Regions from separate parts of the Pseudomonas sp. B21-054 genome, predicted to be linked through region 2. Evidence: riboswitches for the same ligand, from Rfam matches in the RefSeq annotation. Region 2 holds a riboswitch; each other region holds the start of a gene.
What was found. Region 2 has a riboswitch for cobalamin ahead of cobW (cobalamin biosynthesis protein CobW). Riboswitches for the same ligand answer to the same signal wherever they lie in the genome.
Positions count from the first base shown of each region.

Region 1 (10,388 bases), 610 kb from region 2:
CGCCGCGATTGATATCGGCGATCAGCAGCACCGGGCAGTCCACCGCCTCGGCAAAGCCCATGTTGGCGATGTCACCGGCACGCAGATTGATCTCCGCCGGCGAGCCCGCGCCCTCCACCATCACCACCGGATACGCCGCACTCAAGCGGGCATGGGAAGCCAGCACCGCTTGCATCGCGATGGCTTTGTAATCGTGATAGGCCACGGCGTTCATGGTGGTGACGGCGCGCCCCTGGATGATCACCTGGGCGCCCGTGTCGCTGTTGGGCTTGAGCAGCACCGGGTTCATGTCGGTATGCGGTTCGAGGCCGGCGGCCTGGGCCTGCACCGCCTGGGCGCGGCCGATTTCGCCGCCGTCAGCGGTCACGGCGCTGTTGAGCGCCATGTTCTGCGGCTTGAACGGCGCCACGCTGACACCCTGGCGTCGGACCCAGCGGCACAACGCGGTGACCAGGGTACTTTTGCCGGCATCGGACGTGGTGCCCTGCACCATCACTGTGGTCATTGAATGTCCTTGGTGTAGGCCTCGAAAGCCTGTTCAAGACGCAAGAACTCGGCGTCATCGGCCGGAAGTCCGAAGCGCAGGCTGCTGGTGTTCACGAACAGCCGCAAGAGAATGCCGCGATGGGCCATGAAATCGTGAAGGCCCACGGCATGCTCGGTGACCAACCATTGGAACAAGCCGCAGCCACCCTGGGGCGTGAAGCCATGGCGTTCGAGCATCAGCGCGAGGCGTTGGCTGGTGGCTTCGCAGCGTTGTCGCTGGCGGACATGGGCAGCGGTGTCCAACAGGCACGCCTCGCCCACCACCCGGGTCGGTCCGCTGACGGCCCATGGCCCGACCTGCTCTGCAAGCAACTTGAGCAGGTGGCGCTCGGCCAAGACAAACCCCAGGCGCACCCCGGCCAGGCCAAAGAACTTGCCGAACGAACGCAGCACGATCAGCCCGACCTGATGGGCGTGCGCCGCCAGGCTCAGGTGCGGCGTGATGTCCATGAACGCCTCATCCACCACCAGCCAGCCACCGCGCTGAGCCAGGCGCGCGTGCCAATCCAGCAAGCACTCGGGATCCAGGCTCAGGCCCGTGGGGTTGTTCGGGTTGACCACCACCAGCACATCAAGGCTGTCGAGGAAGAAATCCACTTCCGCTTCCAGCACTTCACGCACGATGTAGCCGGCGCGGCGCCAGGCTTCGGCGTGCTCGGCGTAACACGGCGACAAGACGCCGACCTTGCCGACCCGACGCAGGCGCGGCAACAGTTGGATGGCCATTTGCGAACCGGCCACCGGCAGCACATCCAACGCACCGTAATAGTCGCAGGCGGCCTGTTCCAAACCGTCATCGGTTTCCGGCAGGCGTGCCCAGGCCCGCAGTGGAATCGCTGGGACGTCGAACGGCCAGGGCGCGAGGCCGCTGGACAAATCGAGCCAGTCACCCTCGGCGATCCCGTATTGCCGGGCCGCGTTACGCAGGCGTCCACCGTGCTCAAGCATAAAACTCAGCTCCCAGGCAGAGAATCAGCAGCCATAACCATACGCCGCGCTGGACCAATTGCCAGCCGCGATCAATGGAGTCCGCGCTCGCTGGCACGCCTTCGCCCAGGGCTGGACGCTGGTGCAATTCGCCGTGATAAACCGCCGCCCCGCCCAACTCGACGCCCAGCGCACCGGCACCGGCGGCCATGACCGGTCCGGCATTGGGGCTGTCCCAGGTCGGACCCTGGGTGCGCCAGCATTTGAGCGCCAGGCGGGTCTTGCCGAGCAGTGCGTAGGTCAACGCCACCAGGCGCGCGGGAATGTAGTTGAGCACATCATCGATCCTTGCCGCCGCCCAGCCGAAGCGCTCGAAGCGCTCGTTGCGATAGCCCCACATGGCGTCGAGGGTATTGCTCAGGCGGTACAACACCACACCGGGCGCACCGGCCACGGCGAACCAGAACAGCGCGGCGAACACCGCATCGCTGCCGTTCTCCAGCACCGACTCGGTGGCGGCGCGGGCCACGGCGGTTTCGTCGAGTTCCCGAGTCTCGCGGCTGACCAGGTAGCCGACACGCAGGCGCGCTTCGTCCAGATCGCCACTGCGCAGCGCCCGCGCCACCGGCTCGACATGTTCCCCGAGGCTGCGCAGGCCGAGGGCGCAGTACAGCGCGAGGATATCCACCAGCCAGCCAACCATGGGCGCCCAAGACAGGGCCGTGGCCAGCAGGGTCAGCGGCAGTACAACGATGATCCACGCCGTCACCCCATGGCTGCGCCAGCCGCGCCCACCGGAGTTGAAGCGTTGTTCGATCCGCTCGGCAAAACCGCCGAACGCCACCAGCGGATGCCAGCGCCGGGGCTCGCCCAGCAGCGCATCCAGTGCCACTGCGGCGACACTGAGCAACGCCACGCTCATGGACTCACTCCCCAATGATTTTCATAGAGCAATTCATTCAGCGAACGCGGCTGCGCCCAACCTTCCAGGGCGAGCATCGGCGCCGGGTAAAACCCCTCGACCGGGCCCAGGCAGAGTATCGCCAGCGGCTTGGCACTGGCGGGTAGACCCAGCAGATCGGCCAGGGCCTGGGGCTCGAACAATGACACCCAGCCCATCCCCAGCCCTTCAACGCGAGCGGCCAGCCACAGGTTCTGGATCGCGCAGGACAGTGAGGCCAGGTCCATTTCCGGCAAGGTCCGACGGCCGAAGATGTGCCGCTCGCGATCCTCCATCAACGCCGCCACCAGCACTTCGGCGCAGTCATTGATGCCTTCGACCTTGAGCGTCATGAATTCATCGCTGCGCTCGCCAAGGGCCTCGGCGGTGCGGATGCGTTCTTCTTCCACCAACTGCTGGATATTCCCGCGCAAGGCGCGATCGCTGATGCGGATAAACCGCCAGGGTTGCATCAGGCCCACGCTGGGTGCCTGGTGCGCGGCTTCCAGCAGCCGGCGCAGCAAGGCCGGTTCCACCGTGCCGCCGCTGAAGTGGCGCATGTCACGGCGCTCGGCGATGGCGCGGTAGACCGCATCGCGTTCGGCCTGGGGGAAGGCGTTGTCGGTCATGGTCTTTTCGCGAGCAAGCCCGCTCCCACAGGGTTTAGGTGATCAAATGTGGGAGCGAGCCTGCTCGCGAAGGCGGCCTCAAGATCAGGCGCAAACAGCGCGGCAATCGCCCTGGGATTAGACGGAAAATAAAAGTGCACATAAGAAGCCGTCATTCGCCCTTGCCGGAAAACCGCCTCCGCACCGCGTCCGCCATTAGGGCTATGGCCACGGGCAATCGGCTCAACCTCGGTGCTGGTCAGCGAATGATGATAGGTGTGCCCACGCAGGGTGCCTTCCGGCAAATCCACCGCTTGCAGGGCCAGGGCCGCCAAGCGCTTTTGCATCTGCGCCTCACCGGCCAGCAAGCCCAGCAGTTCGGCGCGGGTGCCCTCGACGTCGGTCAACGAATCCAGCAGATACAGCATGCCACCGCATTCGGCCAGCAACGGTTTACCGGCTGCATGGTGAGCTCGGATCGCCGCCAGCATCGGCGCGTTCCGGGCCAGCGCTACGTGGTGCAGCTCCGGATAACCGCCGGGCAGGTAAAGACTGTCCGCTTCGGGCAGCGCAGTGTCATGGATTGGCGAAAAAAAGCTCAACTGCGCGCCCATGGCCCGCAGCAGATCCAGGCTCGCGCCATAGGTGAAGGCAAACGCTTCGTCCCGAGCCACGGCGATGCGCACACCGTCGAGCCATGGCGGCGGATTGATCACCTCGGGCGCGGCGAATTCGACCGCTGGCGGCAGTGCCACTTCGCAACTGCCAGCCAGGGCCTCGGCCGCCGCATCGAGGCGCAGGTCGAGGTCGTTCAACTCGCTGGCCTGGACCAGCCCGAGGTGGCGACTGGGTAATTCAATGCCGGTTTCCCGGGACAGCGCGCCATACCAACGCAGGCCTTCGGTCAGGCTGCCTTCGAGCAACTGCGCGTGGCGCAAGGTGCCTACCCGGTTAGCCAATACGCCAGCGAACGGCAAGTCCGGCTGATAACGCGCCAAGCCCAGGGCCAGGGCGCCGAAGGTCTGGGCCATGGCCGTGCCATCGATCACCGCCAGCACTGGCACGCCAAAATGCCGGGCCAGGTCAGCGCTGGACGGAGTGCCGTCGAACAACCCCATCACTCCTTCGATCAGGATCAGGTCCGCTTCGGCGGCGGCTTCCCACAACAACCGACGACTTTCCTGCTCGCCAACCATCCACATGTCCAACTGATAGACCGGCGCGCCGCTGGCACGCTCGAGGATCATCGGATCGAGGAAGTCCGGGCCGCACTTGAAGACGCGCACCTTGCGCCCCTGGTTGCGATGCAAGCGGGCCAGGGCGGCGGTAACGGTGGTCTTGCCTTGCCCCGAGGCCGGGGCGGCGATCAACACCGCTGGGCAGTGGCGGCACGACATGACGGCGTCGCTCACAGTTCGACGCCTTTCTGCGCCTTGATACCGGCCTGGAACGCGTGCTTGATCATGCCCATCTCGGTGACGGTGTCGGCCAGCTCGATCATTTCCGGCTTGGCGCCGCGACCGGTCACCACCACGTGTTGCATCGGCGGGCGTGCTTGCAGATCGCTGAGGACCTGATCGAGGTCGAGATAGCCGTGCTTGAGGGCGATGTTGAGTTCATCGAGCACCACCAGGCCAATGGAGGGATCGCTGAGTAATTGGCGCGATACCGCCCAGGCGGCTTCGGCGGCGGCGATGTCGCGCTGGCGGTCCTGGGTTTCCCAGGTGAAGCCTTCGCCCATGACGTGAAAGCGCACCTGTTCCGGAAAGCGGCGGAAAAACAATTCTTCGCCGGTGCTGTTGCGGCCCTTGATGAATTGCACCACGCCGCATTGCATGCCATGCCCCATGGCCCGGGCGAGCATACCGAACGCCGAGCTGCTCTTGCCCTTGCCGTTGCCGGTCAGCACCAGCAGCAAGCCACACTCGTTCGGCGAGTTGGCGATGCGCTCGTCGATCACGGCTTTCTTGCGCAGCATGCGCGCCAAGTGGCGTTCGTCGCGATCAGGGGTGTCGGTCATGGGGAGCTCTCCGTTGGGATTGGATAACGGCGGGCGGGGCACAAAAAAAGACGGCAGCAAGCCTGGCATCGCCCACCGTGATGCCGTTGGTTGAATCAGGCCGGTCTCCGGGCTCATGAGCGGCGCGATGCCGGGTTGCGCGCCTTCCCATGTCCATGGACACAGTGGCCTGTAGGCAACCTTGACTCATTTACCGTTGCGGGGGCAGCGCCGGGTTCGTGTGCACTCACCGGCTTCCCTGTTTCACTCTGTCGAACTCAAGTCACAGAGCACCTGAAACAAGCGGCGAAGGTTAGAGGGTTGGGGGTGGAGCGTCAATTAAAGCCGCCACGGGCCCAGCACTGGTTATTGGCCGGGATCAATGGAATGACGTCAATCTTGTGTCACGCTACGGGAAGTGATATCAAAGCGACATTACACCCCGATATCACAAGAACAAGAGGGCAAGACATGCAAGGCATGATCATCAGCAATCCAAAACTGGAGTTCCTGCGCCCGGTGCTGGAACGTTGGTTTGACTGTATCGACCGCTACAACGCCGTGCGCGGAGATAACGACACGCCTTACTGGTTCGATGAACGAGCCAACCTCAGCTTGCTGTCGGCGGCCGCCTGGATGGCCGAGATGGTCACGCTGCAGAACGCGCCGACCCGCAAGCAGAACGAAGAAGGCGAACGCAACGTCTGCGCCGATCTGCTTATCGCCAGTACCGAGGAGCGCGCCTTCATCCAGGCCACCCAACGCTGGCCCAAGGTCAACAACCTGAACCTGACCCAACCGCTGTCGGAAGCCACCAGCGATGCCAAGCGCATCAGCTACGCCAGCGACCTGAAGCTGGGCTGCCTGTTCGTCTCGCCGCAAAAAGCCCAGCAGAGCGCTACGCCCGAAGAACTGCAGGACATGATCGACGACCTGCAGAAGGAAAATACCTGCGCCGTGGCCTGGTATTTTCCTTACGCCTACCGCAAGTTGCGTAATGAAGCCGGCTTCTATCACCCCGGCATCGCCGTGCTGTTCAAACAGACCCACGGCTGACTCATTCAAGAACTGTGGGAGCGAGCTTGCTCGCGAGAGCGGTGCACCTGGCAACATCAATCTTGACTGTCACGCCGCCATCGCGAGCAAGCTCGCTCCCACAAGGTTTTGCCTGGCAGACTGGCCTACCCGCAGTTGAACCATCGCGCGTCTACGCTTCTCTATGAGTAACTACATGCACTCATAGGGAAGCCAGCATGCTCAAGCCACCACACCTTCTGATCGTCGCCCTTGCCGCCGGGCTTGTCGCTTGTGGCGAGTCTTCCACGCTGCAAGTGTCCGACGGCACCGGACCTGCACCGAAACTGCCTGAACCGAACAAGACCCTGGTCCCTACCGTCAACATCGCCGAAGCAATCGGCTGGCCGGACGGCACCAAGCCCACCCCGGCCCAGGGCCTGCAGGTGGGCGCGTTCGCCGAAGGGCTGGATCACCCGCGCTGGCTCTACGTGTTGCCCAACGGCGATGTGCTGGTGGCCGAAACCAACGCCCCGCCCAAGCCGGACGATGGCAAGGGCATTCGTGGCTGGGTGATGAAAAAGGTCATGGGCCGCGCCGGTGCCGGCGTGCCCAGCCCCAATCGCATCACGCTGTTGCGCGACGCCAATCACGACGGCATCGCCGAAACCCGTACGGTGTTCCTGGAAAATCTCAATTCACCGTTCGGCATGACTTTGGTGGGCAATGACCTGTATGTGGCCGACACCGACCGACTGATCCGCTTCCCGTACAAGGACGGTGACACGCAGATCAAGGCGCAGCCAACCAAGGTCGTCAACTTGCCGGGCGGCACGCTCAACCATCACTGGACCAAGAACGTGATTGCCAGCCGCGACGGCAGCAAGCTGTACGTCACCACTGGCTCGAACAGCAACGTCGCGGAAAACGGCATGGAGGCCGAAGAGGGCCGCGCCGCCATCTGGGAAGTGGACCGCGCCAGCGGTAGCCACCGTATCTTTGCCTCGGGCCTGCGCAACCCCAACGGCCTGGCCTGGGAACCCCGCAGCGGCGCCCTATGGACGGCAGTGAACGAACGGGATGAGATCGGCAGCGACCTGGTGCCGGACTACATTACTTCGGTCAAGGACGGCGCGTTCTATGGCTGGCCCTACAGCTACTACGGGCAGCACGTCGATGTCCGGGTCGAGCCGCAGAACCCGGCCCTGGTGGCCAAGGCCATCGCCCCGGACTACGCTGTCGGCCCTCACACCGCCTCGCTGGGCCTGACCTTCGCCGAAGGCAGCCGCTTGCCCGCGCCGTTTACCGAAGGAGCTTTCGTCGGGCAGCACGGCTCCTGGAACCGTAAGCCCCACAGTGGTTATAAGGTAATTTTTGTACCGTTCACCGGCGGCAAACCGGTGGGACAACCCGTGGATGTGCTCACCGGCTTCCTGAACGCCGACGAAAAAGCCCTGGGCCGGCCGGTGGGCGTGGTGATCGATAAACAGGGTGGGTTGTTGGTGGCTGATGATGTGGGGAACAAGATTTGGCGGGTGTCTGCCAGATAGTGCTGGTCACACTCTCTTGTGGCGAGGGGATTTATCCCCGCTGGGCTGCGAAGCAGCCCCTAAGATAGCGGTTTGGATGCGATCGGCCTGAAAACTAGGGATTTCAGGCTTTAGGGCTGCTGCGCAGCCCAACGGGGATAAATCCCCTCGCCACAGATTTGCGCGGGCCTGAACCTTCGCATCAGGGATTACGCGCCAGATGTTCCGGCTGCAGCACCCGCTTGGCGCCCAGGTAAGCCTTCTGCCAATAGGCCTTGGACAGGCTGTCGAGCTTGACCGTGCCACCGGTGGCCGGCGCATGGACGAAACGGCCCTCGCCTACATAGATCCCGGCATGGCTAACTTGGGAGCCGCCGTTAGTGGCGAAGAAAATCAAGTCACCGCTCTGCAAGGCTTCCTTACCGACATCCGGGGCGCGCATGCCGATCATCTCGCGGGTAGAACGCGGCAGGGATATGCCGGCGGCATCGCGGTAGACATAGCCAATCAGGCCACTGCAATCGAAACCTGAATCCGGCGTGTTGCCGCCCCAGCGATATGGCGTCCCCACCAGGCCCAGCGCCCGGAACAGGACGTCTTCGGCGGCCGGGGAAAAGGGTTGCGAAGGGGCAAAGACCACCGGGGCCCGAACCACAGGTGCTGGCGGCGGGGTACGGCTGGCGCAGGCGCTGAGCAGCGCGGCAAGGAACATGAGAGCGAGGCGGGCCGACGTCGACATATGCAGAACAATCCTGATCTGGATGCGGCTTTTCTGCCGTGGGCATGAAAACAAATCCGCCTGCGTAATACGCAGGCGGATTGCCATCAATCAATGATCAAGGATTCTAGCGGCTATGTGGCAAACTTCAAGTAAGACTTTAAGTTTGCCTTACAAACTGTGTGCTTACTTGCGGGCAGTGACCACAGTCGGTGCCATGGCGAGGGCGCGCTTGGCTTCGATGAAAGTCTTGTTCCAGTAGCTGTCGCCCAGGCTGTCGATTCGCACGCCACCGCTGCGGCGGCTGCTGGAATGAATGAACTGGTTGTCACCCAGGTAGATACCGGCGTGACTGACACGACCGCGACGACCGTTGGTGCTGAAGAACAGCAGGTCACCAGGTTCCAGTTGGTTGCGCGCAACCAGCGGAGCGTTCACGTTGATCATTTCGCGCGTGGAACGCGGCAGGTTCATGCCGGCCTCCTCGCGGAACAGATAGCCGATGAAACCGCTGCAATCGAAGCCGGCTTCAGAGGTACCGCCAAAACGGTAGCGGGTACCGATCAACGACATACCACGCTCCAGAATGCTGTCGGCCAGCACCGGAAGCTGATAAGGCTTGCTGCCGGCGAAAGCTGCCAGCTCTTTGTCGGAGGCCATTTCTTCCTGGAACGCAACGGAGGAAGACTGGGCGGTAACGGAGTTCTTGACCTGTGGTTGTGGTGCTTGCTGGGACACTGGGGAGTGGGCAGCGCAACCGAACAACAGGGTAACGAGTGCGAGAGGCACGAGGGGTGCGAAGCGATTTAGCATGGGCACGACCGTGGCTGAAGTAGTAAAGATGGCGAGACTATGCCTTCTATCAACCTCATTTGCAAATTCAATCGATGCAAATGTGACTTCTCGGTTTCACCTTTACATCTAAGCGCTTAAGCCCAGCCTGGGCGGGTTGCAGCCCTGCAGCCCAGCAAAACCGGGGGTTCACCGCGCCCGAAAGAGGCTTTAAGCCATCATCTGGCGACAGTTCTACCAGCCTAAAGTTTCTTTCAAAAAAGGAATAGTCAGCTTGCGCTGGGCCTGAAGGGAGGCCTGGTCGAGGCGTTCGAGCAATTCGAACAGCGCGCTCATGCTGCGGGTACCACGGGTAAGGATGAAATGCCCGACTTCGTCGGTCAGGTGCAGGCCACGTCGGGAAGCACGCAGCTGCAAGGCGCGGAGTTTGTCTTCGTCGGAAAGTGGCCGCATCTGGAAAATCAGCGCCAGGGTGAGACGGGACTTGAGGTCCGCCAGCTTCACCGGCAGCTCTCGCGGCGACGTCGAGGCGGCGATCAGCAACCGCCGGCCGCTGTCGCGCAACCGATTGAACAGATGAAACAGCGCTTCTTCCCAATCGGCCTTGCCGGCCACCGCCTGGAGGTCGTCCAGGCAGACCAGTTCGTACTGCTCAAGGTTGTCGAGGATTTCAACGCCGCGATCCAGCAATTCAGCCAGCGGCAGATAGACGGCCGGTTCGCCCAACTGCTCGAACCGCAGGCACGCCGCCTGCAACAGGTGCGTGCGCCCCACTCCGTCCTTGCCCCACAGATAAATCAGGCTTTCAGTCCAGCCGGCGTCGGCTTCGCAGAGCCGCTCGACATAGCCGAGTGCAGCGGCATTGGCGCCTGGGTAGTAATTGATAAAGGTGGCGTCATCACGCAGACGCACACCTAGGGGCAGCTGAATCGGTTTCATGCTGACTGAACAGTTCCAAAGGAACCGTTAGTGGCCTCTGTGTAAAGTTCGCAAAGTTTATACCCGTGACACGGACCGCACAATGCGCCGGACCACGAGCAAAATCAAAGGTTTGCAGCGACAAGGGCGCGGAGCGTCAGTTTCCCTGACACCCCGCCGGTCATTCACCCTACAGATCAGGGTCTTCGGCGCCGCTGTAAATGTCCGAATCCTTGTACAGATCGTGCATATGCCGCACCAGCACCATGATCACCGCCGCCACCGGCAGCGCCAGCAGGATCCCGGTGAAACCGAACAACTCGCCACCGGCCAGGATCGCAAAGATCACCGCCACGGGATGCAGGCCAATCCGGTCGCCCACCAACAGCGGCGTCAG
Region 1 covers NZ_CP087204.1:5,196,310-5,206,697, forward strand. The annotation lists gene LOY70_RS22475 (cobyric acid synthase) at 1-505, opposite strand, end outside; gene cobD (threonine-phosphate decarboxylase CobD) at 502-1,494, opposite strand; gene cbiB (adenosylcobinamide-phosphate synthase CbiB) at 1,487-2,395, opposite strand; gene bluB (5,6-dimethylbenzimidazole synthase) at 2,392-3,042, opposite strand; gene LOY70_RS22495 (cobyrinate a,c-diamide synthase) at 3,039-4,418, opposite strand; gene cobO (cob(I)yrinic acid a,c-diamide adenosyltransferase) at 4,430-5,041, opposite strand; cobalamin riboswitch at 5,122-5,333, opposite strand; gene LOY70_RS22505 (hypothetical protein) at 5,492-6,076, shown strand; gene LOY70_RS22510 (PQQ-dependent sugar dehydrogenase) at 6,274-7,584, shown strand; gene LOY70_RS22515 (C40 family peptidase) at 7,766-8,302, opposite strand; gene LOY70_RS22520 (C40 family peptidase) at 8,468-9,094, opposite strand; gene hda (DnaA regulatory inactivator Hda) at 9,308-10,012, opposite strand; gene LOY70_RS22530 (AI-2E family transporter) at 10,182-10,388, opposite strand, start outside.
Region 1: another riboswitch for cobalamin. It lies ahead of cobO (cob(I)yrinic acid a,c-diamide adenosyltransferase); the one in region 2 lies ahead of cobW (cobalamin biosynthesis protein CobW).

Region 2 (10,388 bases):
TGATGTCGACGAAGCGGTCCAGGTCGCCCTCTCCCGTGCGTGGCGAAAAGCCGATGAACAACTGTTCTTCCGGGACCATGGGATTGTTCTGATTGATCCACTCACGGGTGGTCCCGACGTCCTGCGGTACGGCCCAGATCTGCTCGAACACCTGGTGATAGCTGTCGCTCACCCGCGGATCGTCCAGCACATGAATCACATTGGCCTGGCGGTAGACGCCGTTGGCGGTGAAGTTGGTACTGCCACACAGCACCGCCTCCGGTTGTAACGCGCCGCTGCCATCGACCTTGCTCAACACGATGAATTTGTCGTGAAAAATGTTGTGGGTGACCCGCCCGCGCTTGTTGGCCGCCGGCAATTTTTCCAGATTGGCTTCGTTGCGCAGCGTGGTGTCGTCGCCTGGCTCGGCATGGTAAAGCACTCGGACCCGTGCGCCGCGCGCGTGAGCGGCGTTGACCGCGTCGACGATCACCGGCAATTCGTATTCATAGATGGCGACGTCCAGGGCCCAGTGGGCATCCAGCGCCCGGTCAATGAAACCGGTCAAGCGCCCCAGCAAGCCATTTTCCAACCAGCGACGGGGGGCATCGGGCCAATCATCGATGGACAGGTTTTTATTGGCGCTAATCAACGCGTCCACCTCGGGAAACTTGCGCTGGAACGCCTGGCTGGCGGCCACGGCCCGATTGAATATCACTCGCTGGCTGGTTGGCTGACCGTCGTCGCTGGTGACCGTGACTGCCAGGGATTCCCCCAGCTGCGGTGCATCGGGGCTGCCATAGGCCAGGTGCACGCGATAGTGGATCGTCACGCCGGGGTTGACGGCGTAGTCGGCCCAACGAAATTTCTGCAGGGGTGCCTTGTCGCTGGGGGTGGCGTGGAACTGGGGAAAGGTGTGGGCCTTGTCGGGGAAGGTCAGGCTGTTGAACAGGAACAGCCAGGGCTTGTCGCCCTGCTGTTTCTCGATGGCAAAACCCAGCAAGCCCTTGCGCCGGGATTCGGCCAGGTCCATGGCGAGCAGCACGCCGTTGGTGCCGGCATAGGCCTTGACCCGAAAATCGTCCTGGGGGTTGGTGACGAGTACGCGCATGGTTCACTCCTGTGAGGGGCTGCCTGAGCATAGTGCAGTGATGCGGGTCAGGTGGGCAGGCCATTGGAATCGAGGGGATGCCATCGCGAGCAAGCTCGCTCCCACAGGGGCCGAGGTGTTCATCATTCATGTGTTCACAACAAAACCCGTGTGGGAGCGAGCTTGCTCGCGATGGGGCCCTGACAGTCACAGAGCCTCTCAATCAGCCTCATCGATATGCCGATACTCAGCCCCCAACCGCCCCGCCAACTGCCGGGCCCGGCCCAGGCGAATCGGGCCACGCTCAATGTCGATCAACAGGCACGGACAATCCAGGGAGGGCAGTGACAGACCGTCTTTCACGCGCCCATCGGTCATCACCAACACCCGCTGTTGCTCCGCCGGGAAACGCTTGCGTCGGGCCGTCAACCAGCGTCCGGCCTCGTTCAGCGCCGCCAGCAACGGTGTACCGCCGCCGGCACCGAGTCCATCGAGCCAATCCCGCAGCCCGGCTGAGGCCTTGAGCCCTTGCACCTGCCAAGTCGGGACGGTACCGCTGGCGGTCAACAGCGCCAAGCGGGCGCGTTGCCGGTAGGCGTCGTCGAACAATTGCGCCAGCAGGCCCTTGCCATCGCTCAAGGCACCCTGCCGACGGGTCGAGGCCGAGGCATCGACGATGACCAGCCACAGCTCATGGGGCGAGCGCTGGCGGCTGTGAAAACGCAGGTCTTCCTGCCGGCGTGGACGACCATTGAGCAGCGTACCCGGCCAGTTCACCGCACCGCTGGCCGCGGCTTTGCTGCGGCCCTGGCGTCCCTGCTCCAATTGTCCTGCACGGGGTCTGGCATTCGCCCCCGCCGTTGAACGAGGGCGAATGCCTAGGGCTTTTTTGGCCAGCTCGGCACGTCACGTCGGGCACCGGTCGGCAGTGCCCGGGCCGGCAGGTCGCCCCACTGGCCTTGGCCTTCGTTGGGCTTGGTGGTTGCATTCGCAGCCGCTTGCGGCGCCTGGGACGACGCCGGTGCCGAGTGCCCGCGGCGCCGATGGCGCAAGGCAAACTCGGCGACCGCATCGATGTCTTCATCGGCAATGGCATCCGCCCCGCGCCAGGCGGCATGGGCCCGTGCCGCCCGCAGCCAGACCAGGTCGGCGCGCAAGCCATCGACCCCGGCGGCAAAGCAGCGCTCGGTGATCTGCGCCAACGCTGAATCATCCAAGGCAATCCCGACCAACCGATTGCGCGCCTGTTGGCAGCGTTCACGCAGCTGGTGCTGGGCCACCTCCCACTCCGCGCAGAACGCTGCCGGATCACTGTCGAAATCCAACCGCCGGCGAATGATCTGCCCGCGCTCAGCCGGTACGGTGTGACCGTCGAGGGCCACGTTCAAACCGAAACGGTCGAGCAACTGCGGGCGCAGTTCGCCCTCTTCCGGGTTCATGGTGCCGATCAGCACAAAGCGCGCCGGATGCCGATGGGAAATGCCGTCACGCTCGATCAGGTTGGTACCGCTGGCGGCCACGTCCAGCAGCAGGTCCACCAGATGATCGGGCAACAGGTTCACTTCATCGACGTACAACACGCCGCCGTCGGCCTTGGCCAGCACGCCGGGAGAGAACTGCGCGCGCCCTTCCCCCAGGGCCACGTCCAGATCGAGGGTGCCCACCAGCCGTTCTTCGGTGGCACCCAGGGGCAAGGTGACGAACTGACCGCTGGCCAACAGATCCGCCAGGCCCCGGGCCAAGGTGGACTTGGCCATGCCACGCGGGCCTTCGATCAGCACACCGCCGATTTTCGGATCGATCGCGGCCAGGCACAGGGCCAGTTTCAGGTCATCGGCGCCGACCACGGCGGAGAGTGGGAAATGGGGTTGGATCATGTCTAATTCTCAAGGGTGGTCGATAACGTCAATATGAACGGAGTACTTGTGGCGAGGGGATTTATCCTCGCTGGGCTGCGAAGCAGTCCCATGTAAGTCGACTCAATCTGCCTGATACACCGAGGTGTTGGAATTTAGGGTCGCTTCGCAACCCAGCGGGGATAAATCCCCTCGCCACAGGGACGGTCTCTGACCTGCTGATTATGCATTTCAGCCATCCTCCTCGATGTCCAACAACAAACTCTCCAGCGCCTCGCGATACTCGCCCGGTTCCTGCCACATCCCCCGCTGCTGCGCTTCGAGCATGCGCTCGGTCATGTCCCGCAGGGCATCGGGGTTGTGCTGGCGGACGAAGTCCCGGGTGTCCGGGTCGAGCAGGTAGGCATCGGCCAGCAAAGCGTACTGGTGATCGTCGATCAGTTGCGTGGTGGCGTCGAAGGCGAACAGGTTGTCCACCGTCGCCGCCAGTTCGAACGCGCCTTTATAGCCGTGGCGCTTCACGCCGTCGATCCACTTCGGATTGGCCGCGCGGGAACGGATGACCCGGTTGAGTTCTTCTTTCAGGGTGCGAATCCTGGGCAAGTCCGGCTGACTGTGATCGCCGTGATAGCTGGCCGCGGCTTCCCCGCTGAGGGTCTCCACCGCCGCCAGCATGCCGCCCTGAAATTGGTAGTAATCATTGGAATCGAGCAGGTCGTGCTCGCGGTTGTCCTGGTTCTGCAACACCGCTTGCACCTGGCTCAGGCGCCGGGAGAACTGCTCCCGGGCAGCGGTGCCTTCATCGCTGCCGCCGTAAGCGTAGCCGCCCCAGTTCAGGTACACCTCGGCCAGGTCTTCGCGACTCTGCCACAGGCGACCGTCGACAGCCCCCTGCACGCCCGCGCCATAGGCACCGGGCTTGGCGCCGAAGATCCGCCAGCCGGCCTGGCGCGCCGCCGCTTCTGGCTCCAGGCCCGACGCCAACAGGGCTTCGCGTTCGCCGCGGACCTTGGCCGCCAAGGGGTTCATGTCGTCCGGTTCATCCAGGGCGGCGACGGCCTGCACGGCGGCATCGAACAAACGGATCAGGTTGGCGAAAGCATCCCGGAAGAACCCGGACACCCGCAGCGTGACATCGACCCGCGGCCGGTCCAGCAGGCTCAACGGCAGGATCTCGAAGTCATCGACTCGCTGGCTGCCGGTGGCCCACACCGGGCGTACGCCCATCAAGGCCATGGCCTGGGCGATATCATCGCCGCCAGTGCGCATGGTGGCGGTGCCCCACACCGACAGGCCGAGCTGGCGCAGGTGATCGCCGTGGTCCTGCAGGTGCCGTTCAAGGATCAGGTTCGCCGATTGAAAACCGATGCGCCACGCCGTGGTGGTGGGCAGGTTGCGCACGTCCACCGAGAAGAAGTTGCGCCCGGTGGGTAACACATCCAGGCGCCCGCGACTCGGTGCGCCACTGGGGCCGGCCGGCACGAAGCACCCGTTCAAGGCATCAAGCAGGCCACGGATTTCCGCCGGCCCGCAGGCGTCCAGGCGCGGAGCCACGACAGTGCGCAGGTTTTCGATGAGGCTGCCCACCGTCTCCCAGCCCGGCGCATTGAGCTGCTCGACCACACCGTCCAGTGCCTGCTCAATCAACTGCGCGGCGAACAATTCCAGACGCTCACGGCTATCGCCAGCGGTGCGCCAAGGCTCGGCGCTAACCCGACGCAAGGCCTCGGGACAATCACCCGCCCAAGGCTCAGCCAGGGCGCAATCCAGCGGATCGAAACCCAGCCCGAACGCCTTGGCCAACGCCCGCAGCAGGCTCGACTGCGCGCCCTTACCGTCGCCCCGGGGAATGCGCAGTAACGCCAGCAGGGTGTCGATGCGCAGCCGTCCGCTGGGCGATTCGCCAAAAATGTGCAGGCCGTCGCGGATCTGCGACTCCTTCAAGTCGCACAGGTACGTGTCCAGGCGTGGCAGCCAGATCGCGGCGTCAGCATCGCTGTCGAGGCCGGCATCCAGTTGCAGCTCGCGGTCGATGTGCGTCTCGCGCACCAGGTTGAGGATGTCCCGTTGCAGCTCCCGGGCGCGGCGCGGATCGAGCAATTGCGCCTCGTAGTATTCGTCGGCCAGCAGCTCGAGGTTACGCAGCGGCCCGTAGGTTTCGGCCCGGGTCAGCGGCGGCATCAAGTGGTCGATGATCACCGCCTGGGTGCGACGCTTGGCCTGGGCGCCCTCGCCCGGGTCGTTGACGATGAACGGATAGATATTCGGCAGCGGCCCCAGCAGCGCGTCCGGCCAGCAGTTCTCCGACAGCCCGACGCCCTTGCCCGGCAGCCACTCAAGGTTGCCGTGCTTGCCGACGTGGATCACCCCGTGGACGCCATAGGTGTGGCGCAACCAGAAATAAAACGCCAGGTAACCGTGGGGCGGCACCAGGTCCGGGTCGTGGTACACCGCACTCGGGTCGACCTGATAACCCCGCGCCGGCTGGATGCCGACGAACGTCAGGCCCAGGCGCAGGCCGGCGACCATCAGGCGACCGTCGCGGAACATCGGATCGTTCTCGGGCGTGCCCCAGCGCTCCAGCACCGCTTGGCGATTGGCCTCGGGCAGCGCGTCGAACATGGCCAGGTAGGCATCGAGGGCCAGGCTCTGGTGACACGGACGCAGGTCGAGGCTGTCCAGGTCGTTACTGACGCCGCCGAGCAACTGCTGGATCAGCGCAGTGCCGCTCGCCGGCAGTTCGGCCGGCAGTGGATAGCCCTCGGCCTGCATGGCCCGCAGGATGTTCAACGCCGCCGCCGGGGTGTCCAGGCCGACGCCATTGCCGATGCGACCGTCCCGGGTCGGGTAGTTGGCGAGAATCAATGCCACACGTTTTTCTGCGTTGGGCAAACGCGCCAATGTTGTCCAGCGCCGGGCCAGTTCGGCGACGAAATCCATGCGTTCCGGCACGGCCCGATAGCAGACCACGTCGCTCTGGCTGCGCTCACTGCGCCAGGCCAGGTCCTTGAAACTGATGGGGCGGCTGATGATCCGCCCGTCCAGCTCCGGCAAGGCAATGTGCATCGCCAGGTCTCGCGGGCCCAGGCCCTGCTCGCTGGCGCGCCAGCCCGGTTCGTTGTCCTGGGCGCAGATCGCCTGGATCACCGGGATGTTGCGGCGGAACGGCCGCAAATGCGGCGCCTCCGGGCTGGATTGAGCGAAGCCGGTGGTATTGAGGATCACCCCGGCCTCCACCGCATCCAGCCAGTCTTCGACCAGCGCCAGGCAACCGGGCTCCTTGAGGCTCGCCACGGCAATCGGCAACGGGTTGAGCCCCGCCGCTTGCAGGCGCTGGCAGAATACGTCGATGAATGCGGTGTTCGCCGCTTGCAAGTGGGAGCGATAGAACAACACCGCCGCCACCGGTTGTCCGGCCTGCCAGTCGGCTTGCCAATCGTCGAGGCTGGCGTTGCTTTTTCCGGGATGGTAGATCGCCGTGCGCGGCAGGACTTGTGGTTCGGCCCAGGGATAATCGCGGCCGAACCATTGGCTGCCCAGGTTGTGAAACAGGTCCAGGGCATTGCCCAGTCCGCCCTGGCGCAAGAACTGCCAGAGCCGGTCGCGGTCTTCGAAGGGCACGTTGCTCAGGTCGCTGAGTTCCGGGTCCGGACGATCATCCCCCGGCACCAGGATCAGCGTCACCCCGCGCCCGGCCAGGTCCATCAGGCGCTCGATGCCGTAGCGCCAATAGCCAATGCCGCCGTGCAGCGACAACAGAATGACCTTGGCGTGACGCAGCACGTCTTCGAAGTACAGGTCTACCGAGGCGTGGTTCTGCACCTGCATCGGGTTGGCGAGGCGAAACTCGGGATAATCACCCGGCAACTGCTTCGCCGCTTCGGCCAGCAGCGCCAGGCTGGAGTCGCCGCTGCACAGGATCACCAGCTCGGCGGGGGTTTGCCCCAGGTCGGCAATGTTGTCATCCGACACGAAACCGCCGGGCTGGGTCCTGAGCAGGTGCATGGCTTAGGCGCTGAGGGCTGCGCGCAACTGCGCTTCAAGCAGCGCCGCGTCCAGCGCCTGGCCGATCAGCACCAGGCGGGTCACCCGCGCTTCCTCGGCGCCCCACTGACGGTCGAAATGCTTGTCGAATCGCGTGCCAACGCCTTGGATCAGCAGGCGCATCGGTTTGTTCGGGATCGCCGCGAAACCCTTGACCCGCAGCACGCCGTGCTGGACCACCAGTTGCGTCAGCGCGTCCAGCAGCAGGCTCTCGTCAGCCTGGGGCAGCTCGATGGAAATGGAATCGAAGGCGTCATGATCGTGGTCGTCATCGTCGCCGTCATGGTGGTGATCGTGATGGCTATGGCGGCCGTCGATGTGTTCTTCGGAGCCGGCGCCCAGGCCGATGAGTACTTCCAGTGGCAGGCGACCGCTGCTGGCTTCGATGACCTTGACCGCCGGCGGCAGCTCTTCGGCGACTTCCAGGCGAACCTTGGCCAGGTCTTCAGGGCTGATCAGGTCGGCTTTGTTGAGGATTACCAGGTCGGCGCTGGCCAGCTGATCGGCGAACAGCTCATGCAGCGGTGATTCGTGGTCCAGGTTCGGATCGAGTTTGCGCTGGGCATCGACCTGGTCGGGGAAGGCTGCGAAAGTGCCAGCGGCCACGGCCGGGCTGTCGACCACGGTGATCACCGCATCGACGGTGCAGGCGCTGCGGATTTCCGGCCACTGGAAAGCCTGGACCAGCGGCTTGGGCAGGGCCAGGCCGGAAGTTTCGATGAGGATGTGGTCGAGGTCGCCGCGCCGCGCCACCAACTCGCGCATTACCGGGAAGAACTCTTCCTGCACCGTGCAGCACAGGCAGCCGTTGGCCAGTTCGTAGACGCGGCCGTTGGCTTCTTCTTCGGTGCAACCGATGGAGCACTGCTTGAGGATCTCGCCGTCGATGCCCAGTTCGCCAAACTCGTTGACGATCACGGCGATGCGCCGGCCCTGGGCGTTGTCGAGCATGTGCCGCAACAAGGTGGTTTTACCCGAACCGAGGAAACCGGTGACGATGGTGACGGGGAGTTTGGCCAGTGTTTTCATCGGATGCCCTTTGGCAAGGTGGCGGGCAAACGGGACGACAACCGCTGGCACAGGCGCGCGCGGAAGATTTCGCCACCGGATCACCCCGCCCGGTTGTAGTGAGAATCTGTGTCGAGGCAGGTCTCCTGGCTGACGGTGGGCCAGTCATTCGACTGGCAATTGCTGCGCCTTCCCGCGCAACCCGGATAAAAGGGTATGCACAGTGGCCTTGCAGAAACATCACCGTTCACAGTTGCGGGGGCAGCCGCGGCTTGGACCGCGTTCCCTTCTTAGCTTCGGCGCAGGCCGAAGAACCTCGAAGGCGCAAGGCTACGCAGGGTGTGGAGACGGGTCAATGTCCGCAAGTAAGTTCTGCGGTGTCCTTGCCGCCGCCATCGCGAGCAAGCTCGCTCCCACATTGGATCCCGCAGCCCTCTGTGGGAGCGAGCTTGCTCGCGATGGGCTGCGCAGCGGCCCCCTGTGCATTGACGGCCCCGCCCCGCCCATGCTCTCCTGTGCGCCTAGTTACGGGTGCCCTTCACAGGGTGAAACGGGAAACCGGTGAATCGTGTGCTTTACTTCAAGGCCACGTCAGTCCGGTGCTGCCCCCGCAACGGTAAGCGAGCGAAGCGTCTGAGCCACTGTGTCTGCCCTGCTACAAGGGCCCATGGGAAGGTGACGCTTGCAGGCAAGGCCCAGCCTCTGCCCCTCGCGAGCCCGGAGACCGGCCCATGACTCAAGCATCAACAAACCCGCGGTGGGCGGGCGCTGTTCGAACCTTGGCGGTCTTTGGCCCGGGGTCTCATTGCGCTCGCATCCCCCATGGAACAAAAACAGAGGGAAGCGCCATGTCGACCATCAGCAGCACCGCCCGCACCGCCAGCAGCACCACCACCCTGAGCCAACGCCTGAGCGCCGCGATCTTCGCTTCGATCCTGGGTGCCGGCCTGGTCTATTTCGCCGGTTTCTCCCACATCGAAGCGGTGCACAACGCCGCCCACGATACCCGTCACAGCGCCGCATTTCCGTGCCATTGAGACCTGACGACATGATCAAGCGTATCGCCCAGACTGCCGGTTTCAGCGGATTGCTGGCCGCCCTGCTGCTGACCCTCCTGCAAAGTTTCTGGGTATCGCCGCTGATTCTGCAGGCCGAGACCTTTGAGAAGGCCCCAACCGCTGAAGTCCATGAACACGCCGACGGCGTTGCCCACACCCATGATGCCGAGGCCTGGGAACCGGAAGATGGCTGGCAGCGCGTGCTGTCCACCACCGGTGGCAACCTGGTGGTCGCGGTGGGTTTCGCCCTGATGCTGGCGGGCCTGTACACCTTGCGCGCACCGACTCGCACCTCCCAGGGTCTGCTCTGGGGCCTGGCCGGTTATGCCACCTTCGTCCTGGCACCCACCCTTGGCCTGCCGCCGGAATTGCCCGGCACCGCAGCGGCCGACCTGGCCCAGCGGCAGATGTGGTGGATCGGCACCGCCGCGTCCACGGCGGTGGGCATTGCGCTGATCGCCTTCGGCAAGCATTGGCTGCTCAAGTTGCTCGGCGTGGCGACGTTGCTGGTGCCCCATGTCATCGGTGCGCCGCAACCCGAAGTCCATTCGATGCTGGCGCCAGAAGCGCTTGAAACTCAATTCAAGATTGCCTCGCAAGTGACCAACGTCGCGTTCTGGCTGGCCCTGGGCCTGATCAGCGCCTGGCTGTTTCGCCGGGACGGCCAAGCCCATCACAACGCATGAACAACGGGCCGATGCTGGTGGTCGGCCTCGGCTGCCAGCGCGGTTGCCCGGCCAGCACGTTGCGGGCATTGCTCGACCAGACGCTGCTGGCCCACGGCATTGCGCTTGATCAGGTGCGGGCCCTGGCCAGCATCGATCTCAAGTGTGACGAGCCGGGCCTGCTGGAACTGACCAAGCAATTGATGTTGCCACTGACCTGCTTCAGTGCCCAGCAGTTGGCCGGTTATCAGGATCGACTCAGTCACCGCTCCGAAATCGCCTTCGAGCGCACCGGCTGCTACGGCGTCGCCGAAAGCGCGGCCCTAGCCCTGGCCGACCAGTTAGGCACGAAGCCCGCGACCCTGCTGATTTCCCGCCAGAAGGCCCCCAGCGTCACGTTGGCATTGGCGCTCGTGTCGTAAATCCCGATAATTCGCCCTCAGGATCATGAGCGATCTTCATCTGGGCGACGCCCACTTACTTCTACAGGAGCCGGTCATGACCGTTTACTTCATCGGCGCCGGCCCCGGCGACCCGGAACTGATCACCGTCAAAGGCCAGCGGCTGATTCGCCATTGCGCGGTAATCATCTATGCCGGCTCCCTGGTGCCGGCGGCCGTGCTTGAAGGCCATCACGCCGAACAGGTGGTCAACAGTGCCGAGCTGCACTTGGAACAAATCATCGAGT
Region 2 covers NZ_CP087204.1:4,582,082-4,592,469, forward strand. The annotation lists gene LOY70_RS19750 (phospholipase D-like domain-containing protein) at 1-1,090, opposite strand, end outside; gene LOY70_RS19755 (vWA domain-containing protein) at 1,289-1,894, opposite strand; gene LOY70_RS19760 (ATP-binding protein) at 1,948-2,946, opposite strand; gene cobN (cobaltochelatase subunit CobN) at 3,157-6,930, opposite strand; gene cobW (cobalamin biosynthesis protein CobW) at 6,934-7,998, opposite strand; cobalamin riboswitch at 8,096-8,311, opposite strand; cobalamin riboswitch at 8,490-8,725, shown strand; gene LOY70_RS19775 (CbtB domain-containing protein) at 8,826-9,014, shown strand; gene LOY70_RS19780 (CbtA family protein) at 9,026-9,721, shown strand; gene LOY70_RS19785 (cobalamin biosynthesis protein) at 9,718-10,122, shown strand; gene cobM (precorrin-4 C(11)-methyltransferase) at 10,199-10,388, shown strand, end outside.

Region 3 (10,388 bases), 1.2 Mb from region 2:
CGGGCCCACGGAGCAATGCCGGAGAGAGGGCATGCCGAGCCTAGGCGAGGCACCGAGTGGTGGGGCTAAAGCGTTTTGCTTACTTTTGCGCTTCTCAAAAGTGAGCCGCCGTAAGGGCGGAACCATAAGTAGCCGTTACCGCAGAAACGGATATACACACAAACCAAAAAATCCAAAACAAGCCCCAAAAAAACAGCGCTTCCCCTCAGGAAGAAGCACAGTTTTTTCTAATCGGCACCATGGCCTCGCCCGACAATCCGACTAGAACAGATAGCCTATGTAAATCGCAGCGCCACCACCGGCCTGCAAGCCAGCGTTCATCCCGGCCATGACCACCGCCCCCTTGGCCGACTTCGCCAACCGCTGGTTGACCAAGGTAGAAGCGATGAGCGAGGTCGCCGGGTTGGCACTCAGTGCCATCGACAACGCCAGCAACTTGGGATCAAGCCCGAACAACAGCGCCGTGGCCGAACCACCGATTCCCAGGCCCACCCCTACTTCGGTGTACATGCAAGGCCCGGTGATGTCATCACTGGTCAGGTCGCGACTGACCAACGCATCGCTGACAAACACCTTGCCGGTGCTGGGAAAAGCCTCCGCGGCCCCCGCTCCACCGACGCTCTTCCCCTTGATCTGGATATTGATCTTGCCGAAACGCGGCAGCCGCGCGCCAAATCCGACACCCACCCCGACGCCGCCGTAGCGGTAGCTGATGTCCTCGCCCTCGGGCGAACGCAGGATGATCGAACCGCCACTGCCCGCCACCATGACCACAGTCAGGCCACCGCCGCTGGCGGTCTGATACTGCCAGCGACTTTCGTTGACCGGGATCGGGATGTTGTTGCTCATACCTTAAAGTCCTTTATGTGAATGAACCGCACCGCGACCGCGCTGCCGGATAGCCTTTGCCAGACCGACAAGCGTGAACACCAGACCGATAAGCCCCAGGACTCCGGAAGTGCCCCACAGCGCGGCCGAGTCATCGACGATGGCGCTGTTGGCCGGCTGCTCGGGCAGGTAATGCACCCGCACCGGCTGACCCTGCTGATAGCCGAAGATGAAGCCGCCCTGGGGGTAGGAGATTTTTTCACCACTGCTCGTGGTGAAGGCGATTTCAGGATGCGAACCGCCGGCATTCAAGTGGCTGACGATGCCATCGGCGGTCTGTGCGCTGTCGAGAAACTCGCGTCGCTCAAGCGTGAGATTGATGGCAATGCTCAACAAGCCGATACCAATCAGGGCGAACAGCAGGCCCAGCAATATCTTCCCGATGTGTGATGGGGTGTCGTTGGCCATGGCTTGTCTCAGTGTTCGTCCGTGAAGAGGGCCGTCAGGATAGCAAGAAGCGGCACGATGCCGCATCTTCAGAAAATCATTCCCGCAATCGTACGACGCCAGGAGAAGGCCTCTTAGCGGTGAGTGGTGATAAACACCCTGATCGACTACCATGCCGACCGTCGGTTCCCCCACGGGACTAATAGGGAATCCGAGATGCCTCGCACGGCATCAAACGGAACTGCCCCCGCAACTGTAGGTGCTGAGCCTGCTCCTCAATGGCCACTGGGATCACCCCGGGAAGGCTGGAGCCAGGCGCTGACGCATCAGTCAGGAGACCTGCCGGCCAAGTCTATCACTAACCGGCGGGGTGTCCGGGAAGGACATCCTTGCGCTGCTCGTCACTGGGCCGATCGGCACTTCAGTGCTTTAGCGGCAGCGTTCAACGATGTGTTTCCAGTCCGTCCCCTGCCCCGTGTACGGTCAACTGGAGATTGCATCATGCTGCTGCCCCGCCTTGCTCCCCTCGTCATTGCCCTGGGTGTGCCGAGCCTCGCCCATGCGGCCCCGACTCACTATCCCCTGACCCTCGAGAATTGCGGCAGCACGCTGACCTTTGAGCAATCACCCAGCCGTGCCGTGACCATCGGCCAGGCCGGCACTGAAATGCTCTATGCCATGGGGTTGAGCGACAAGGTGGTCGGCACTTCGCTCTGGTTCAACGATGTGCAGATGAAATACCAGGCGCAGAACGACAAGATCGAACGCCTGGCCGATAACGAGCCGAGCTTCGAGGGGGTGATCGGCAAACGTCCGCAGCTGGTGGTGGCGGAACTGGAATGGACGGTCGGACCGCAAGGCGTGGTCGGTACCCGCCAGCAGTTTCACGAACTGAAGATCCCGACCTACTTGATGCCCTCCGATTGCGAGGCCAAGGATAATCTGGTCGGTGCGGATGGCACGCGGCTGGAGGCGTTTCGCATCGACAGCATCTACAAGAGCATCAGCCAGCTGGCTGAAATCTTCGACGTACAAGAGCGCGGCCAGCAGTTGAACGCTCAACTCAAGGACAGCCTGGCGAAGTCTATCGCTACGGTGCAGGCCAAGGATCTGAAGCAGACGAGCGCGCTGTTCTGGTTCTCCAGCGCCAGTCTGGATATCGATCCCTATGTGGCTGGGCACAAGGGCGTTCCTGACTTCATGCTCAGTACCCTGGGCGTGCGCAACGTGATCGAGTCCGACGAGGAATGGCCGACTGTCGGCTGGGAAACCATCGCCAAGGCCAACCCGACCTTCCTGGTCATTGCCCGCATGGACCGCCGACGCTTTCCGGCTGACGACCATGAAAAGAAGCTGCAATTCCTGCGCAGTGACCCGGTGACCCGCAATATGGACGCGGTGAAAAACAACCGCATCATCATTCTCGATGCGATGGCCATGCAAGCCAGCATCACGATGTTCGACGGCCTGGAAACCCTCGCAACGGCCATCAGCGGCTACGACCTGCCGAAATGACTTCGACGCTGATTCGAACGTTGCTGGCATTGGTCACGCTGCTCCTGGCGGTGATTGCCGGTGTGACCATCGGTGAAACGAGCATTGAGCCTAGTGTGGTGTTCCAGGTGTTGGCCAATAAACTGTGGGCCGCCGGTTATGCCCTCGACCCGATAGATGAAGGCATCGTCTGGAACTACCGCCTGACCCGTGCGCTGGTAGCGGCGGCTTGCGGTGCGGGCCTGGCGACCTGCGGGGTGATCTTGCAATCGCTATTGCGTAACCCGTTGGCCGATCCTTACCTGCTCGGCATCTCCGCCGGCGCCTCGACAGGCGCGGTACTGGTGGCGCTGCTGGGCATTGGCGCGGGGCTGATTTCGTTGTCGGTCGGGGCCTTTATCGGGGCCGTTGCCGCGTTCGCCTTGGTCGTTTTGCTGGCCCGTGCCAGCCGCTCACCCGCTGGCACCGGGCAGATCATCCTGGCCGGGATTGCCGGCTCGCAGTTGTTCAATGCGCTCACCGCGTTTCTGATTACCAAGTCCGCCAGCTCCGAACAAGCTCGCGGCATCATGTTCTGGTTGCTGGGAAATCTCAGTGGGGTCCGTTGGCCGTCGGTGTGGCTGTCGGTGCCCGTGGCATTGATCGGTCTTGCGGTGTGCCTGTGGCATCGGCGGGCGCTGGACGCCTTTACCTTTGGCGCCGACTCGGCCGCCTCCCTTGGCATTCCGGTACGCCGGGTGCAATTTCTGCTGATCAGTTGCGCGGCACTGGTGACAGCGGTGATGGTATCGATCGTTGGCTCCATCGGTTTCGTCGGGTTGGTCATTCCCCATGCCGTGCGTTTGTTGCTGGGTACCCGGCATGCGCGCTTGTTGCCGGCGAGTGCGCTGGGTGGCGCGGTGTTTCTGATCGCCGCCGACGTCTTCTCGCGAACGCTGATCAAAGGCCAAGTGATCCCGGTCGGCGTCATCACGGCATTGGTGGGCGCTCCAGTGTTCGCGTTGATCCTGATCGGTCGGAGAAATGCCCGATGAATGCCGTCACCTCTGTCATTGGCGAATCCGTGCTGAGTTGTTCCGGCCTCGGGTTCCATGTGCGCGACGCCGAGCTGTTGCACGATATCCACCTGGACATCCGTCGGGGCGAAACCCTGGGCCTCGTCGGGCCCAACGGTTCGGGAAAATCCACACTGCTCAAACTGCTGGCGGGCGTGCGTACGCCCAGCCGGGGCGACATTCAGCTCAACAACCAGCCCCTCAAGACGCTGGCACGGCGAACCGTCGCGCAGACCCTGGCCGTGGTTGAGCAACAGGCCGACACACTGGATGCGATCAGCGTGTTCGACGCCGTTGCGTTGGGCCGAACGCCATGGTTATCGGCCTTGAGTCCGTGGTCACACGAAGACGCGGCCATCGTCCAGCAGGCGCTGTGGGACGTCGATGCGGCGCACTTGAAAAACCGCACCTGGCACAGTCTGTCCGGCGGTGAACGCCAACGTGTTCACATCGCTCGGGCCCTGGCCCAACGTCCGCAGATTCTATTGCTGGACGAACCGACCAATCACTTGGATATCCAGCATCAGCTCGCCATTCTAAAAGTGGTGCAAGCGCTACCTGTCACGACGGTCATCGCCCTGCATGACCTGAACCAGGCGTTGACCTGTGACCGCCTGGCGGTACTGGAACGGGGTCGGCTGGTGGCCCTCGGCAAACCTCTCGAGGTACTGACCCCGCAACGCTTGCAGGATACGTTCGGCGTGCACGCCCATTACCTGATCGACCCTTTCGACGGTGCGCAGATCCTGCGATTTCGTTCCGTTTGAGTGAATCTCAGGGTTCGGAAAAAACCGAACCCCAGGCAAGTGCAGGGATTCAGCCAAGCGACGGGGCGAGCCCGGAAGATAAAGCCGACACATTGGCCCGCGCCGCGTGCAGTTTTTTGTAGCTGTCGATCAGGCGCAGGTGTCTATCGAGGCCCTCCAGTTTCATGCTGGTCGGCGTCAAGCCATGGAAGCGTACGCTGCCGTCCACCGAGCCGATCGCGGCATCCATCCGTTCGTTGCCAAACATCCGGCGGAAATTGGCCTCGTAGTCTTCCAGTTCCAGGTCTTCGTCCAGCTTCATCTCCAGCACCACATTCACGGCCTGGTAGAACAACCCGCGCTCCACCGTGTTGTCGTTGTACTGCAAGAAGGTTTCCACCGCTTCCTTCGCCTCTTCGAACTGCTGCAAGGCCAGATAGATCAGCAGCTTCAACTCCAGGATCGTTAGCTGGCCCCAAGCCGTGTTGTCATCGAACTCGATGCCGATCAAGGTGGTGATGTCGGTGTAGTCGTCCAGCTCGCTTTCCACCAGACGCTCGACCAGCGCTTGCAGTTCGTCTTCGTCCAGGCGATGCAGATTCAGGATGTCGGCGCGGAAAAACAGCGCTTTGTTGGTGTTATCCCAGACCAGATCGTCCACGGGATAGATTTCCGAATAGCCCGGCACCAGGATACGGCACGCTTTCGCGCCGATGTGCTCGTAGACCGCCATGTACACTTGCTTGCCCATGCCTTCGAGAATGCCGAACAAGGTCGCGGCTTCCTCGGCATTCGAGTTTTCACCCTGGCCGGAGAAGTCCCACTCCACGAACTCGTAATCTGACTTGGCGCTGAAAAAACGCCACGACACCACGCCGCTGGAGTCGATGAAGTGCTCGACGAAGTTATTCGGCTCGGTCACCGCATGACCTTCGAACGTCGGCTGGGGCAAGTCGTTGAGGCCTTCGAAACTGCGGCCCTGCAACAATTCGGTCAGGCTGCGTTCCAGCGCCACTTCCAGGCTCGGGTGTGCGCCGAACGAGGCAAACACACCGCCGGTCCGCGGGTTCATCAACGTGACGCACATCACCGGGAATTCGCCCCCCAGGGAGGCATCCTTCACCAGGACGGGGAACCCCTGCTCTTCCAGCGCCTGAATACCGGCCATTATCCCCGGGTACTTCGCCAGCACGTTGGCCGGTACATCGGGCAGTGCAAATTCACCTTCGATGATCTCGCGTTTGACCGCACGCTCGAAAATCTCCGACAGACACTGCACCTGAGCTTCGGCCAGGGTGTTACCCGCACTCATGCCATTGCTCAGGAACAGGTTTTCAATCAGGTTGGACGGAAAATACACCACCTCGCCGTCCGACTGGCGCACGTACGGCAGCGAGCAGATGCCGCGCTCTTCATTACCCGAATTGGTGTCGATCAGGTGGGAGCCGCGCAGTTCGCCGTCGCGGTTGTAGATTTTCAGGCAGTACTCGTCGAGGATTTCCGCCGGCAGCGCATCTTTACGGCCAGGCTTGAACCAGCGTTCGTCCGGGTAATGCACAAACGCCGCATTGGCGATGTCTTCGCCCCAGAACTGATCGTTGTAGAAAAAGTTGCAGTTGAGCCGCTCGATAAACTCGCCCAACGCCGACGCCAGTGCGCTCTCTTTGGTCGCACCCTTGCCATTGGTAAAACACATCGGCGAGTGGGCGTCGCGAATATGCAGAGACCACACATTGGGCACGATATTGCGCCACGAAGCGATCTCGATCTTCATGCCCAGGTCCGCCAGAATGCCCGACATATTGGCGATGGTTTGCTCCAGCGGCAGGTCCTTGCCGGCGATATAGGTGCCGGTTTGGGAAACCGAATTGGGCATCAGCAATGCCTGGGCATCGGCGTCGAGGTTTTCCACCTCTTCAATGACAAACTCAGGCCCGGCTTGCACGACCTTCTTCACCGTGCAACGGTCGATGGAACGCAAAATGCCTTGGCGGTCTTTGTCGCTGATATCTGCCGGGAGCTCGACCTGGATCTTGAAGATCTGGTTGTAGCGATTTTCCGGATCGACAATATTGTTCTGCGACAGGCGAATGTTATCGGTGGGAATATTGCGCGTCTGGCAATACAACTTCACAAAGTAAGCCGCGCACAACGCCGATGAAGCCAAAAAGTAATCGAACGGCCCGGGGGCCGAGCCATCGCCTTTGTAGCGGATAGGTTGATCGGCCACCACCGTAAAGTCATCAAACTTGGCTTCAAGTCGAAGGTTGTCGAGAAAGTTGACCTTGATTTCCATACGGGATTACCAGAATAGCGAGCAAAAAATAGGCGGCCATTATCCGCCTTTTCAATCGGAAGTCTTGTGCTTTAGCCCGCCATCGCCAAGCGGGTTGCCCTCACGCGCCATGCCTGGTGCTCAATGAAAAAAAACCGAAGCACAGTGAAGGGCTTCGGTTGGGTGTCATGCCGCTAAAGCATCAAGCCAATTCTTTACGCAGACGCCGTGCCGCGCTGACCATGTGCACCAGCGCCGCTTCGGTTTCCTGCCAGCCACGGGTTTTCAGGCCGCAGTCGGGATTGACCCATAGACGCTCGGCGGGAATACGCTTGGCGGCTTTACGCAACAAGTTGGCCATTTCCGAGGCATCCGGAACCCGTGGCGAATGGATGTCGTAGACTCCGGGGCCTATGTCATTCGGGTAGTCGAAGGCCTCGAACGCATCCAGCAATTCCATGTCCGAACGCGAAGTCTCGATGGTGATGACGTCGGCATCCATGTCCGCGATGGACTTGATGACGTCGTTGAACTCGCTGTAGCACATGTGTGTATGGATCTGCGTTTCGTCACGCACGCCAGATGCGCTCAGGCGGAACGCCTCCACTGCCCAGTCCAGGTAAGCCTGCCATTGCGCCCGGCGCAGAGGCAGACCTTCGCGGAACGCTGCTTCGTCGATCTGCACGATCTTGATGCCGGCCGTTTCCAGGTCGAGCACTTCATCTCGCAGGGCCAAGGCCAGTTGTCGGGCCTGGACTTTGCGCGATACATCTTCGCGCGGGAACGACCACATCAGCATGGTCACCGGCCCGGTCAGCATGCCTTTCATGACCTTGTCAGTCAGGCCTTGCGCATAGCGAATCCACTCCACCGTCATGGCTTTCGGACGACTCAGGTCACCGACAATCACCGCGGGCTTGACACAACGCGAACCGTAGCTTTGCACCCAACCGAAACGGGTGAACGCATAGCCGTCCAGTTGCTCGGCGAAGTATTCGACCATGTCGTTACGCTCGGCTTCGCCGTGTACCAGCACATCCAGCCCCAAGCGTTCCTGGACCAGGACCGCGTGACGGATCTCACTGTGCATCGCGTCGGTGTATTGCGCTTCGCTCAACTTGCCTTGTTTAAACGACTGGCGAGCGAGGCGAATAGAGGCGGTTTGCGGGAACGATCCGATGGTGGTGGTCGGGAATAACGGCAGGTTCAAACCCGCGCGTTGCTTCTCGATTCGTTGGGCAAACAGGGAATGGCGCTGGCTGTCCCTGGCGGTGATCGCGGCAACACGCGCCTGCACAGCCGGCTTATGAATACGTGGCGAGGCCGCACGGTCAGCCTGGACGGCGCGACTTTGTGCCAGTGCCTGAAGCACCTTCGCAGCTTCCGGCTCATTCACGGCCTGGGCCAGCACCGCGACTTCTTCGCACTTCTGCACGGCAAAGGCCAGCCAGCTTTTCAGTTCGGTATCGAGCTTATCTTCACGGTCCAGGTCGACCGGGCTGTGCAACAACGAGCAGGACGGTGCGACCCACAAGCGATCACCCAGACGCTCATTGGCATGTTGCAGCGTGGCCAATGCGGCTTCCAGGTCGCAACGCCATACGTTACGGCCGTTGACCAAGCCCAGCGACAGCACTTTGTAGGCGGGCAGGCGATCCAGAATCGTCGGGTACTGTTCCGGGGCACGCACCAGGTCGATGTGCAAACCATCGACCGGCAGGTTGGCGGCCAGGCCCAGGTTCTCCTCCAGACCACCGAAGTAGGTGGCGACCAGCTTTTTCAACGGATCACGCTGAATCAAGTTGTAGGCACGCTCAAAAGCGTTTTTCCATTCTTGCGGCAGATCGAGGACCAGGATCGGCTCGTCGATTTGCACCCACTCGACGCCCTGTGCGGCCAGGCGCTGGAAGATCTGGCCGTACAGCGGTAGCAGACGATCCAGCAGTTCAAGCTTGTCGAAGTCGGCCCCCTTGGCCTTGCCCAGCCACAGGTAAGTCAGCGGACCAATGATCACTGGCTTGACGGTGTGACCCAGTGCCAGGGCTTCTTCGACTTCTTCGAACAGTTGATCCCAGCCGAGCTGGAACTGCTGGTCCGCGCTGAATTCAGGGACGAGGTAATGGTAGTTCGTGTCGAACCACTTGGTCATTTCCTGGGCATGCGCACCGCCACAGCAGCTGTCGCTGACGCCGCGCGCCATGCCGAACAGGGTGTGCAACGAAGCCTGGCCATCCGCTGGACGGAAGCGCTCAGGGATCACACCGAACATCAGGGAATGGGTGAGGACCTGGTCATACCAGGCAAAGTCGCCGACCGGCAACAGCTCAATGCCAGCGTTCTTCTGCAAGTCCCAGTGGGTTTTGCGCAGCTCACGACCAACGGCACGCAAACCCTCTTCGTTTAGCTCGCCCTTCCAGAAAGCCTCTTGTGCTTTCTTCAGTTCGCGGTCGCGGCCAATGCGCGGAAATCCAAGGGAATGGGCCAATGCCATGACAAATATCTCCAATGTGCTTGATTGGCGCCATTGTCGACAGTTACCACCTAGTGAGACAAACTCAATTTAATCCTGATGATCACAAGTTTCCTTCATGATCATAAAGTCGATACTCGCCACATGAAAACTCGTTTAGCCGCTATGGGCTCAGGTGGTTTGACTCACCAACGGCAACCTCACCACGAACTCGCTCCCCTGACCATCGCCCGCGCTCTTGCCAATCACCGTGCCACCGTGGCTTTCGACCAATTCGCGCACCACCGTCAGGCCAATGCCCAGGCCCGCACCGTTGAAACCGATGGCGTGAACGTCCTGCACAAACGGCTCGAAGATGAACGGCAGCGCCTTGGCCGAGATGCCTATGCCGGTATCGCGGATGCTTATTTCCACTGCGTCGACTTCGACGGTGACCGAAAGTGTGACGGTCCCGCCTGCGGGGGTGTACTTGGCCGCGTTGCCCAACAGATTGCCGAGAACCTGCGCGAGCCGTACCGGATCGCCGTTCATCGACAAGACGCACTCCGGCAGTTTGGCGCTGAAGTGCAAATCCCCAGAGATCATGACCGGCCCAAAAATCTCCATGGCCTCATGAATGACCTGAAGCATATCGACCCTGTGACAATCGAGGCGAAGCTTGCCGGTCTTGACGCGAGAGACGTCAAGCAAGTCTTCGATTAATCGGGACATGTGCCGCACTTGGCCTTCAATTAACTTCTGCATGCGGGGTAGCTCCTCACTGGGCACCCGCACCAGTCGACCGGCAATCATCCTGATGGGGTTCAGCGGGTTGCGCAGCTCATGGGCCACCAAGGCAAGGACGTTCCGCTGGCGCTCCAACGCGCGTTCGGCCGAGGTTCTCAGGTGTTGCGCACTGAGGGCGGCGATGACCAAGAGCTCATTGGCTTCGCGCATATCCAGGTACAGCTGTTGTTCTACCGGCGTGTTTTTTGGCTTTTCCGCCTCGGACTGGGCCGACAGAATCGCCAGGACCAACTGTTGGTTGGCCTCGATCAATTGCTCGATCTGTCGCTTATCGGCGATTTGGGTGT
Region 3 covers NZ_CP087204.1:5,741,353-5,751,740, forward strand. The annotation lists gene LOY70_RS24900 (hypothetical protein) at 262-849, opposite strand; gene LOY70_RS24905 (DUF3592 domain-containing protein) at 853-1,296, opposite strand; cobalamin riboswitch at 1,442-1,637, shown strand; gene LOY70_RS24910 (ABC transporter substrate-binding protein) at 1,777-2,790, shown strand; gene LOY70_RS24915 (FecCD family ABC transporter permease) at 2,799-3,803, shown strand; gene LOY70_RS24920 (ABC transporter ATP-binding protein) at 3,800-4,591, shown strand; gene LOY70_RS24925 (OsmC domain/YcaO domain-containing protein) at 4,641-6,866, opposite strand; gene metE (5-methyltetrahydropteroyltriglutamate--homocysteine S-methyltransferase) at 7,048-9,336, opposite strand; gene LOY70_RS24935 (sensor histidine kinase) at 9,487-10,388, opposite strand, start outside.
Region 3: another riboswitch for cobalamin. It lies ahead of LOY70_RS24910 (ABC transporter substrate-binding protein); the one in region 2 lies ahead of cobW (cobalamin biosynthesis protein CobW).